DNA from 2 places in the Colwellia sp. MB02u-10 genome. Region 1 is predicted to be linked to the other one. Evidence: riboswitches for the same ligand, from Rfam matches in the RefSeq annotation. Region 1 holds a riboswitch; the other holds the start of a gene.
What was found. A riboswitch is a leader RNA that binds a small molecule or an ion and turns the genes downstream of it on or off. The one in region 1 is predicted to bind lysine.

Region 2: it holds a riboswitch for lysine, as region 1 does, so the genes downstream of both, dapA (4-hydroxy-tetrahydrodipicolinate synthase) here and lysC (lysine-sensitive aspartokinase 3) in region 1, are expected to answer to the same signal.

The regions. Positions count from the first base shown of each region.
Region 1 is NZ_JACGVK010000120.1:128,557-134,647, reverse strand. It holds gene pdsS (proteobacterial dedicated sortase system histidine kinase) at 1-1,574, shown strand, start outside; gene queE (7-carboxy-7-deazaguanine synthase QueE) at 1,734-2,408, opposite strand; gene queC (7-cyano-7-deazaguanine synthase QueC) at 2,476-3,132, shown strand; gene lysC (lysine-sensitive aspartokinase 3) at 3,288-4,664, opposite strand; lysine riboswitch at 4,944-5,136, opposite strand; gene H4J59_RS11570 (ElyC/SanA/YdcF family protein) at 5,414-6,091, shown strand, end outside.
Region 2 is NZ_JACGVK010000139.1:61,425-67,515, reverse strand. It holds gene H4J59_RS18050 (sensor histidine kinase) at 151-1,767, opposite strand; gene H4J59_RS18045 (methyltransferase) at 1,847-2,896, opposite strand; lysine riboswitch at 3,366-3,603, shown strand; gene dapA (4-hydroxy-tetrahydrodipicolinate synthase) at 3,684-4,694, shown strand; gene H4J59_RS18035 (2,3,4,5-tetrahydropyridine-2,6-dicarboxylate N-succinyltransferase) at 4,691-5,440, shown strand; gene H4J59_RS18030 (PLP-dependent decarboxylase) at 5,450-6,091, shown strand, end outside.

The DNA of each region.
Region 1 (6,091 bases):
ACGTTGAAGTGCGCGTGCCATTAACTGAGTTTAACGACAATATTGCTTTTGCGGTGCACGATATTGATAGCCCCTTAGGTAGCATTCAAGCGTCGCTGGGCTCAGCAGATCCCAGCTCTGCCGAGACATTAGGCACTATTTTAGTACCCTCACCCGAAATTGAGCGCATTGTTAAAGGCATGAGTTATACCAATTCTAGCATTTGGGTGGTTGACCAACATCATCGGGTATTAGCCACCACAGGTAATATAAAAAAAGCCAGCGGTGTCTGGAATAAGCGCGTTAACATTAACAATGAACGCCTTGATAATACTGATGATAATTTTATATTAGCGGCTTGGCATAGCGTTGAAAACAATATACTGAAACCCTTATATGAAAGAATACTGACGCAACCGCCCAGTAATTTTATTGACCAACTTTATGACTCAGAAAACCTGACAGGCAAACATATCGAAAGTGCCTTAACGGGTGAGCCTATGTCGCAGTGGCGTTTAAGTACAGATCAACAAGCGGTGGTATTGTCAGCCGCTTACCCCATATTTATTAATAAACAGGTAAAAGGTGCGGTGATTGTTGAAGAAACCACTAATGGCATTCGCACCTTAAGAAATCAGGCGCTTGAAAAGCTTTTTAGTTCTATTCTGGCCATTATGTTATTGGGCGCGTTGGCCTTCTTTTTGTTTGCTTCGCGTATATCAAACCGGATCAGAACCTTAAGTAATCAAGCAGAAATGGCGATTGACGAACATGGTCGTATTAGTGGCAATGTTGATACCTCAAATACCAATGACGAAATTGGTGATTTGTCGCGTAGTTTCTCAACTGCGGTTAATCGCCTGAGTCAATATAATCACTATTTAGAAAATATGTCGTCACGTTTATCACACGAATTGCGCACGCCTATTGCCGTGGTGCGAACCTCGTTAGAAACCTTAGCGATGCAGCAACAAAGTATCAGTGCAACAACACGAGATAATAATGATAAAAGGCAAGCACCCCTGGTGGAAAACCCCTATTTAGTGCGCGCTCAACATGGTATTGAGCGCTTAAGCTTAATTTTAACCAATATGAATGAAGCGACCCGAATAGAGCAAATGTTACAAAACACCGACAAAAGTGCCTTTGACTTAGCTCAGGTATTTAACGGTTGTATGCAAGGTTATCGCTTGATTTACCCTGATATTGATTTTTCATTTAATGATATAACACCAGGAAAGCATCCGCTTTCAGGTTCACCAGAACATATCGCGCAGTTATTAGATAAAGTGATTGCCAATGCCGTAGAGTTTTCTGACGATAATAAAATTACCGCCAGCGTCACAGGTAATAATCAACAGGTGACGCTAACCATCAGCAATAACGGTGAGCTATTGCCTGAACAAATGAGTGAACAACTGTTTGACTCTATGGTGTCGATCAGGAAAAAACACAATAATGAGCAGCCTCATTTAGGCTTAGGTTTGTATATTGCGCGCTTAATTTGTCAATTTCATCACGGCACAATAAAAGCCGTAAACCAGCAAAATCAGCTCGGCGTTGAGGTTATTATTACCTTGCCATTAACAAAATAATGTTAATGGCTTAAGCTAGGCTGTTGGTTGTGAAGATTACCTTTAAGCTCTTACCTGCATTGCTGCAGCTCTAAGGATTGCACTTCTAGCATTACAGTAAGTTTGGATCATGACAAGCTAGCGCAGTGCAGCATTTGCTATGACAACTATGACAAAATACTATTCAATACCAATGTATTTGTGTACTTGCACTGATAAGCGCCAGTTATTTTTAATACAAGCGGCAATAGCAAGCTCGGTGGCACGTTGTTTTTGGCTAATAGGTTGTAAATAAATTTGCTTTTCTTCTAATTGATGCTCGGCTAATAACGCTTTTAGGTCATCAATATGTTGCTCAGTGGCCACCGGATGTTTAATTTCATTTGCCCTTTGCATCGCGCTGGCTAAAATTTTGTAACCGCCACGCATATTCACTTTGGGTGACACAGTAACCCAGCATTGCTCAGAGACTTTAATTTCAAAGGTGCCTGAGGTTTCTACCTGACAGCTATAACCTTGTGCTTCAAAATATAAACACAAGGCGGTTAAATCTTCCATGCAAGGTTCGCCACCGGTAATAACAATATGTTTAGCGTTAAAGCCCTGCTTGATAAATATTGCAGCAATATCATCTAAGGATAAATTTGACCATTGTTCAGTCTCTTCTATCTTACTTAACAGTTGCTTAGTGGTAATTTCTAACTCAGGATGAATGTCCCAGGTATGTTTAGTATCACACCAAGAACAACCGACAGGACAACCCTGTAAACGAAGGAAAATTGACGGTTGGCCGGTAAATGAGCCTTCGCCTTGCAGAGTTTCAAACAATTCATTTATTTTATAACGTGTGGTCATTTCTTTAATGCTTAGATAATTTCTAGTAGAATGCGCAAGTTTATTATACCCCAAGAGATCTGTAAATATGAGTAGTAAAGTCGTAGTAATTTTTTCTGGTGGCATGGATTCATTCACCGTACTGCACCGCGCTTTAAAAGACGGTAAAGAAGTCTATGCCTTAACCTTTGATTATGGCCAGAAACACGTGAAAGAAATTGCCTGTGCCAGTAAAGTTTGTCAACAACTGGGGGTTGCTCATAAGGTTATTGATATTTCATCAATTAATCAGTTATTAGCGGGATCGTCTTTGACCGATGATATCGACATTCCTGAAGGTCATTACGAAGCCGAAAGTATGAAGTCAACGGTTGTACCTAATCGTAATATGATTTTACTGTCGTTAGCTGTGGGTTATGCGGTCTCAGTAGAAGCAGCGCAAGTATATTATGGCGCTCATTCGGGTGATCATGCTATTTATCCTGATTGTCGACCTGAATTTGTTATGAAAATGAATGACGTTTGTCAAATCGCGAATTATCAAGCGGTTGAAATTTTCAGTCCTTACTTAACGAACAGTAAATCCGATATATTAACTGATGGTTTAAAGATGGGTTTGCGTTACGATGACACTTGGACTTGTTATAATGGCCGAGCACAAGCCTGCGGTAAATGCGGCGCATGTCAAGAGCGCCTAGAAGCCTTTGCTGACAATAATGTCACCGATCCTTTAGCATACGAATAAGCTTATTTATAAAGGCCAGTCAGATTAAATGCAAAAAGGGACAGTGAAATGTCCCTTTTTGAGCGCTATTTTTTAGTGCTTATTTTGATAAGCATTACTTTGTAATCATGACTGCTTTATCGTTTAAACAATAATTATATTTACTGACCTTAAGCTTAGTCGATAAACAAGGTACTATGTAAACGCTCAACCACTTGGTTAGCATCTGCTTCTGGCACAAGAAAACACAAATTATGATTGCTTGCGCCATGACAAATCATGCGAATATTAAAATCATTTATCTTATCAAAAATACTGCTGCCGACCCCTTTAGTGCCATGAATTTTATTACCGATCACCGCAATTAAACTCAAACCATGCTCAACACTGACTTCACAAAGTTGTTCTAACTCTTCTACCACGGCTTGAGTTAACAAGGCTTGTGTTGAGCCATAAGGATTGTCAAAGGTTAGCGCGACACTAATTTCACTGGTGGTAATTAAATCAACACTTAATTGGTGTTTGGCTAATACGGTAAAAACTTTCGCTAGGAAGCCACTGGCATGCAACATTTGTGGACTTTTTACTGTCACTAAGGTTTGTTCGCGTCGCAGCGCAATCGAACGATAGGTAGGATTAGAGTCAACTTGGCGCTGTATTTTGGTGCCACCTGCATTAGGTTCCTTACTTGAACCAACAAAAACAGGAATATCTTGCCGCATAGCGGGAATAAGTGTCGCTGGATGCAGAATTTTTGCGCCAAAGGTGGCCATTTCGGCCGCTTCACCGAAACTAATTTCATTAATCGAACGTGCTTGATCTGTTATCCGTGGATCGGTAGTAAAAATACCAACCACGTCAGTCCAAATGCTTAAATTACTGGCTTGAACAGCTTCAGCTAACAACGCTGCGCTGTAATCAGAGCCTCCGCGACCTAAGGTGGTCGTATTACCTTGTTGGTCACAGCCGATAAAACCTTGTGTAACAATAACTTGATCATTAAGTAAGGGATAAAGTAGTGCTTTAGTATTTGCGGCCAATTCGGTTAAATCAACTTGCGCTTTACCATATAAACTATCCGTTTTCATGACTTGGCGAACATCAAAATAATGACCATTCACATCGACGAGTTGTAACACTTGTGCAAAAATTCGTGAACTGAATTGTTCACCAAAACTCAAGATTTCATCACTGGTTTTTGTGCTGTATTGCTTTGCTTGTTGCTCAGCACAGGCACCTAACGCATTTAATAAGCCTGATATTTCTTGATCAATAGCTTGATGATTATCAAAGTGCTGAGTTATGGCAAATTGAATATCAGCAATATGGCTAATAATTTGTTGTTGTTCGCTTATCGAAACGTCTGCTTGGCTTAAACGCACTAAGTGATTAGTAACACCAGCACTGGCTGATACCACCACTAAACGGTTAGTGCTATTATTTTTAATAATATCCGCGCAGCGTAACATCGCATGAAAATCAGCAACACTGGTGCCGCCAAACTTTGCAACGGTAATATTTTCAGTATTGGTATGATCTATGATTACAGACATGCAGATTCTCCATGAGTTTGAGATTGAATGGTTAAACATTCGAGTCTATCGCGAGATGTATATTTAGATAACAATATATATTTAAATAACAATGTGCCAACACTAGTGCGATTAAGGCTGGTAAGATGGGATATTAACATAAAAATTCTTCCTAAACGCCTGCATTGCTAAAGGTACTTCATTAAACATAGCAAATATAACAGGCAAATAACTAACAGGAAGAGCATGACTGAGCGTAGAGTGAATTAGGTTAAAAACCCGTTATTCAGGCGGTACTATTCAGCCAGAAGCTCTCCACCCTATGCTAAAAAAACTTATGTTTTTCTAGCGGTGACAGCCCTAAGGATTCAGCCCTAGCGACCGAATATGATATGCCCCCATATCAATATTCTCGGCAATTGTCCCCCTCAGTAACAGTCAAAGGAATGGGTCCTCATGTTACTTACCTAGCAATTGCGCCTCTTCTGGTGCAAAAAATTTTCTATTTCTGTACTACTTAATTCATAACACCATCATACTTGATAGATAAGGGCATTATAAAAGTGGAGTAAAAATTCTAATTTTTAGCGCAGCCATTAAACCCTATTTAAGCGTAAATATCAACAGACTTTTAGACGTCCAAATAAAATAGTTTGTCACCATTAGTCACGGCTTCAAATGGCTACTGCTTCAAAGTCTTATAATTGTTATGCTTGAGTAACTTGAAAACTTATCACCCTATTCGTATAGCCTATTTTGGACTGAGTCACATGGATCTATTTTTACTAAAAAAAATTATTAGCTTAATGATTATGCCACTGAGCATGATTCTCTTACTGTTAATTATTGCTATTATTTTTTATCGTTTAAAACCAAAATTGAGTTTTTGGGCGCTATTTACCGCAAGCACTTTATTATTTTTGAGTACCTTTCCACCTTTGTCCAATAACATCATGGCGGCATTAGAAGATAATTATCCCGCATTTACCCGCAGCAATAAGCCGGTTGATTATATTATTATTTTGGGCGGTGTTCACACCAGCGTTCAGGGGTTGCCTGCGACTAGTGAATTAAAGTCTAGTTCACTAGAAAGGTTAGTTGAGGCTGTTCGTATCTACCGCCTGCACCCCGAAGCACAAATAATCACCTCAGGCTTTGCCGATGGCGATGTCAGTTCAAACGCAGAAAAAGTTAAGCAAGCAGCAATATTATTAGGTGTGCCAAAAAATAAAATATTGACTGAAAATTTCCCTCAAGATACCGAAGAAGAAGCACAACTTATTGCACCACGCGTGTTAAATAAAAATGTCGTACTCGTCACTAGTGCCAATCATTTACCCAGAGCCATGGCCTATTTCCAACGCTACGGCGTCAATCCAATACCTGCACCGGCAAGCCCATGGGTTAAAAGCAATGGGCTTACTCCATGGTCTTATTACGTACCTAAT
Region 2 (6,091 bases), on a different contig from region 1:
TACTGCTTTTTATCACTTTTAAAATAATGGAGACTCAAAATCATGTTAAGTGCTAGTGAATAAATGTTCATTTAACGCGCTTAACGCCCTAAATTGTCACTAATATAACTATAAACTATATTGAAATTTAACCAATAGCGAGTTAATTGGCTACTTATTTATAGGAAAATTAATTTCTATGCTAACGCCATGATCTAATTCGCTGCTTAGTACTATTGAGCCACCAAGTGCTTGAGTCACTAAATTATAAACTAAATGCAAGCCTAAACCACTACCCCCTTCACCACGCTTTGTGGTGGTAAACGGTTCAAAGACCTTATGCTTTATTGATTCAGCAACGCCAATGCCATCATCTTTATAGAGGATGTTAAGTTGGTTGCTCAGTGACATAACTGTTATTGAAATGCGGCCCTCATCTTTACCTTCAAAACCGTGAATGATGGAGTTCATGATCAAATTAATAAGAATTTGATTAATAGGCCCTGGTTTACTATTAATGGTTAAATCATTAGGGCAATCAATATCAATAATGTACGGTAAAACATTGAGTTGAGGTTTGAGAGTGAGTAAAACTTCGTTCAAAAGCTGCTTAACGTCGAAAGTCCGTAGATCTTCACTTGATTGGTCTACGGCGACTTTTTTAAAGCTGGATATCAGGTCGGCGGCACGATTTAGATTACGATAGATAATGGCGACATTTTCGCAACTGTCATGCAAAAACTTTTTTAATTGGCTCGATTTTAGGGTTTTATTATCAAAAGCCTGTTTAATTTCATCTAATCTATCGGCTAATAGTGTTGAGGCTGTTACCCCTAGGCCTATCGGTGTGTTGACTTCATGTGCAACGCCGGCAACCATATCTCCCAGAGAGGCCATTTTTTCGCTTTCAACCAATTGGCTTTGAAATTGATGGAGTTTCTCTAACGTAGAGAGTAACTCTTGGTTAGATTGTTTAAGGGCGTCGGTACGTTTGTTAATTTTATTTTCTAATGCTTGTGAGTGCTCAATACTCTGCTGCCCCTGGGCATCTAATTGCGTGATGTGTTTATCTATGCGAGCAAATAACATATTAATATTAAGCGCTAAAATGTCAGCTTCACGATATGGCATAGTGTCGCACTCTTGTTGAAAGTTTTTTTGTCGAGCGGCAATTTGTACGGTGTTAATCAAAGAAGAGAATGGCGCACTAATATAGCGCTCAAGCTTAAGCGCTATAAAAATGGCGATAATAAATACGATAAAAACAATGATAATACTGATGATTAATAATTTATCAGTAAGCTGTGTGAGGTACTCGCTACTGCTCTGCAAATAAATATAACCGATAATTTTTTCTTTAACTTTAATGGCTTGCATGTACTCAAGGTGTTTTTCTTTGAACCTTGGTGTTAATAAACTTTTAACTTCATGCGATTTTTGCGCAATACTAGCCCGCTGATCATTACGTTTGTAACTATAAAAAAAGGTTAATTTTTCAGTGTCGCTATTGAATTTATAAAGGTATAAGTAATTTAAATTAGGAATGTACTCAGGTAATGAAAAATTATTCTTTAACGCTAGTTGTTCTGAGTTAACTAAATAGGGGAGGCTTTCATCGGCCAAAACATTGGCCCAGTGTTTTATTTCACTGGCTGCGCTTTCATGATAACTCTTGTTAAATTGTTGGCTAATGATTGAGAGACTCAATAGTGATAATAATGTGATGGCACTGATGAAGGTGCTCAAGCAGATACGACGAAGAGACCAAACAGGTTTGATTGTTGACATACAGTACTAAACTCAATTAATGGTGGCTATAAAGTGCTTGTAGAAAATATTATGGCTTTGAACAATCACACATGCTTGGTTATTTCTTTCCATTAAGATAACACTGATAAACCGCAAAACCTTTTTTAATCGCTAAAGTTTTCGTTTTACCCAGTGCTTTTTCCATAATGGGTAAGTATTTCAAAAAACTATTAGCGACAATGGTAATGCAGCCTTTGCTGGCTAAATTTTGCTTTATCTCGGCTAAAAATTGTTCGGTAGCGCCATAATGAGTTTTTACGCCCTGATGAAATGGTGGGTTGGAAATGACAAAATCATAGCGTTCTTGAACATTAGATAAGCTATCTGAGGCAATATATTGCCCGCTTAACTGGTTTAAAGACAGTGTTGTTTGCGCTGAGTGCAAGGCTAACGCACTCACATCAACCAAGGTTAATGTTGTTTTTGGGTGAACTGTGCCGATATAAGCGGCAATAACCCCCGCACCACAACCAAAGTCTAAAACTTTACCTGAAATAACATCAGGTAAGTGTGCTAATAAAACTTCTGTACCCGTGTCTAGTGCATTTTGGCTAAATACGCCTGGCAAAGCGGCAATTTTTAGTACTTTATCTTGTAGCTGTATTGGGTAGTATTTATAAAATTTTTGTAGATCAAAGCGAGGCAGTGAGGGTTTTAATTTGCCAATGTACATTAAGCAATGTCTTGCAGCGTCAACATTTTGGCAATATTCTAGGTAATCAATACCGAGTTTTTCGGCTGACTTTACTCCCGCTTTATTTTCACCAACAATGACTATGGCGGCATCGTCTGTCATTGACTCAGCGAGCATAGCTAAGGTAAAACTAAATTCAGCCTTACTTTTTGGAAAATGGATGATCGCCATATCATGTTTGGTTTTGGCGATATACTCGACGCAAAAATGTGCGTCTACACGGCTATTTTTCAATTGCTGACAAGTTTTATATTCAGCATAATTAGTGTGGTAACTATCAATATGAGCAGCGCTATGCTGACTTAAGTAATGGCTAATAAAACCATCGTCTGCGATATTAACCAAAAGAGGTCTGGTTGCGGCTAGTGCCTCACTATTTCGGTTTAATATTTGGTTAATGTTACTTATTGCCATGAAGATACCTGTAATTAAGCTAACTATTATTTATGGGGGCTATTTATTGACGATATTTATGGCTCGAGTTATGTAAAAATACCGGCGTTACTTTAAAGAAAAATTATCATAATGACAGGGCGAACTCAGCGAGTATTCATTAATACAGCCGTTGTGGATATGTCATAGTGCTGCGTAGTCTACGCGAATTTAATTATCTCGCCATCTTTAGTCCACAGGGGGAAAGCTATTTTGATTCAGTTCAACTTATCGGGCGTAGCTTGTTTTCGTTATGGGCACTCTAGTTATTGAGGACCCAGATGGTATTCACTGATTAGAAAAATAAATAAAAGCAATAAAATCAAACTATTAAATTTAAATAGTGGTATACGTCTAGCCGTCTATTGACTGTGCTTATATTTAAATGTTTTAATATTGTTGTCCCTTATTCCAGTGTGATTAATCGTAAAAGATTAATCACCGCCAATAAAGGGCCAGAAGAGGAGCGTTAACCAGGTAGTTATTGTGAAGAGATCAAACTCTAGTGAGCAATAATGAGGGGGTTTAACGCCGAGGTAATTGCCTTGTTGATAAGGTAATTGCCGGTTGTTAAGGCTTAATTGTTAATATATAACCATTAAGTTTTATAGTCATTGGATATACGTTCGACGGCTACTAGGTTGAATCCTTGCAACTGTCACCTAACTAGGTGGAGAGCTTCTGGCCTTTGTAAAGGCCAAATTTCATCCTAGAAATTTTGTCTGTACAAGCGCCTAAAAGTTCTCCGAACGACAAAAGTTCGAGAGCAATGAATCAAAAAAAACCGATAGAAAATCACCTGATAACAGACCGACCTTTGGTTTGGACCGCACTGATCACGCCATTATTTGATGATGACGGCATTGACTATGTTAGTTTGCGTAAGCTAGTGCTACAACAAAATGCGGCTCACAATGGCATTTTATTATTGGGCAGCACGGGCGAGGGCTTAGCGTTAACCGCGCAAGAGCATTTAAGTATAGTGCAATACGTTTGTGCGATGACGTTACAAGTGCCGATAATGGTTGCTGTTGGCGGCTATAATCTTAACGAGCAACTGGCCTGGATAGCTAAATGCAATAAATTGCCGATAACGGCTTATTTACTTACTAGCCCTATTTATGCCAAGCCGGGGCCCGTAGGGCAAACCGCTTGGTTTAAAAGTTTACTCGATGCTGCAAACGTCCCTTGTATGCTTTATAACGTGCCTTCACGCAGCAGTGTTGAAATTTCCTTTTCGGCCTTACAACAATTACAAAACCATAAAAACTGTTGGGCACTGAAAGAAGCCAGTGGCGATCTTAATAAACTGCTGGCCTATAGAGAGCATTGCCCTAACCTTGACTTGTATAGTGGTGAAGACGCCATGATGCCATACCTTGCGAGTGCCAATGTTAAAGGTTTGGTGTCGGTTTGCGCTAACGTTTGGCCAGAAGCCACTCGGCAATATGTTGCTATGGCCTTAGCTTATCAACATGAAGGACTTTTTCCGCTTTGGCATAAAGCGATATCGGCATTATTTCAAGTGTCTAGTCCGATACCGGTAAAAGTGTTAATGGCTGAGCTGAATATTATTGGCTCTGCAAAACTTCGTCTACCCTTATGCCAAGCAGAACTTTCAGCGCAACACGGTTTACTCGATATTCATCAACACATTCAGCAATGGTTAGCGAGTAACAGCAGCAAGCCTCTAGCTCAGCATCAGACTACTGATGACATTTTAAATGCACAAACCCCTCACCCTTTAGATTTAACTAACTTACGAGCAATAAAATCATGACTTGGCAACAAACATTAACAGACTTAGAAACCGGTAAAGTTCGTGCAGCAGAACAAAATAGCGATGGCACTTGGCAAGTCAATACCGCGGTTAAACAAGCCATTTTAGCGGCATTTAAAGCCGGAGAAAACACTGAGTTCGATGGTATTTATCGTGGCTTTGTAGATAAGCATAACCTACCTGCACGGGAGTTCACCGTTGCTGATAAAGTGAGAATGGTGCCGGGTGGTTCATCGGTTCGTCGTGGTGCCTATGTTGCGCCAGGCGTAATTATTATGCCACCGGCCTATATTAATGTTGGCGCTTTTGTTGATAGTGGCACTATGATTGACAGCCATGCTTTGATTGGCTCATGCGCACAAATAGGCAAAAATGTTCACGTTTCTGCCGCGGTACAAATTGGTGGTGTGCTTGAGCCGATTGGCGCTAGTCCGGTGATTATTGAAGATAACGCCTTTTTAAGTGCTGGCGTGATTATTGTAGAAGGCATTGTCGTGAAAAAAGGTGCGGTTTTAGCCCCAGGCGTATCGTTGTCGGCCTCGGTAGCTGTTTATGACTGTGTCAATAATGTGATACTGGAAAAGGGTGCTGACATTCCTGAAAATGCAGTTGTGGTACCGGGTACACGACCGGTTGCGGGTGATTGGGCTCAGCAGCAAGGACTTAACATGGCTTGCGCATTAATTGTTAAATACCGAGATGAAAAAAGTAATGCCGCTTTAGAACTTGAATCTGTACTGCGTTAGGATCAAAAAATGACTGCCATGTTAAATTCGACAGCTAGGCCAAACTGGCTTAGACCTGCTGTACTTGCACCGCTAGCACAGCACAGTGAAGCACTTAAAAACAGTGTGGAAGCTGAGCAAGATGAAGACGGTTTTTTTCTTTACGATTTAGATTACCTTGAGCAACACTTGTCGGTGTTAATGCAACAAGAGGTGATTAAACTCTGGTTTGCTGTTAAGGCTAATCCCTTGTCGCGTGTAATAAGCACCTTAGCGCAGCAAGGTTTTAATTTTGATGTGGCGAGTCAAGGCGAACTAACGCAAGTATTAGCACAAAATGTTCAAGCCGATCGCATTCTCAATACCGGTCCGGCCAAATCAAAGCGACAAATGAAAGCTTTTTTAAGCCAAGGCGTGCGCACTTTTGTCGTGGAGAGTTTGAACCAGTTGCAATGGCTTAATGAAGCAGCAATAGAATTGGCTTGCCAACCACAAGTATTATTAAGAGTACAATTACAGTGGCAAGAAGGTGAAAAAAATCCTTTAGGGGGTAATGAAGTGACGCCTTTTGGTTTATCTTGCCAAGAGTGGCAAACCATAAAAGTTAGTCACTTTCCGGCGTTAAATATTAATGGCTTGCATATTTTCCAATGGGGAAATATGCTCAGCAAT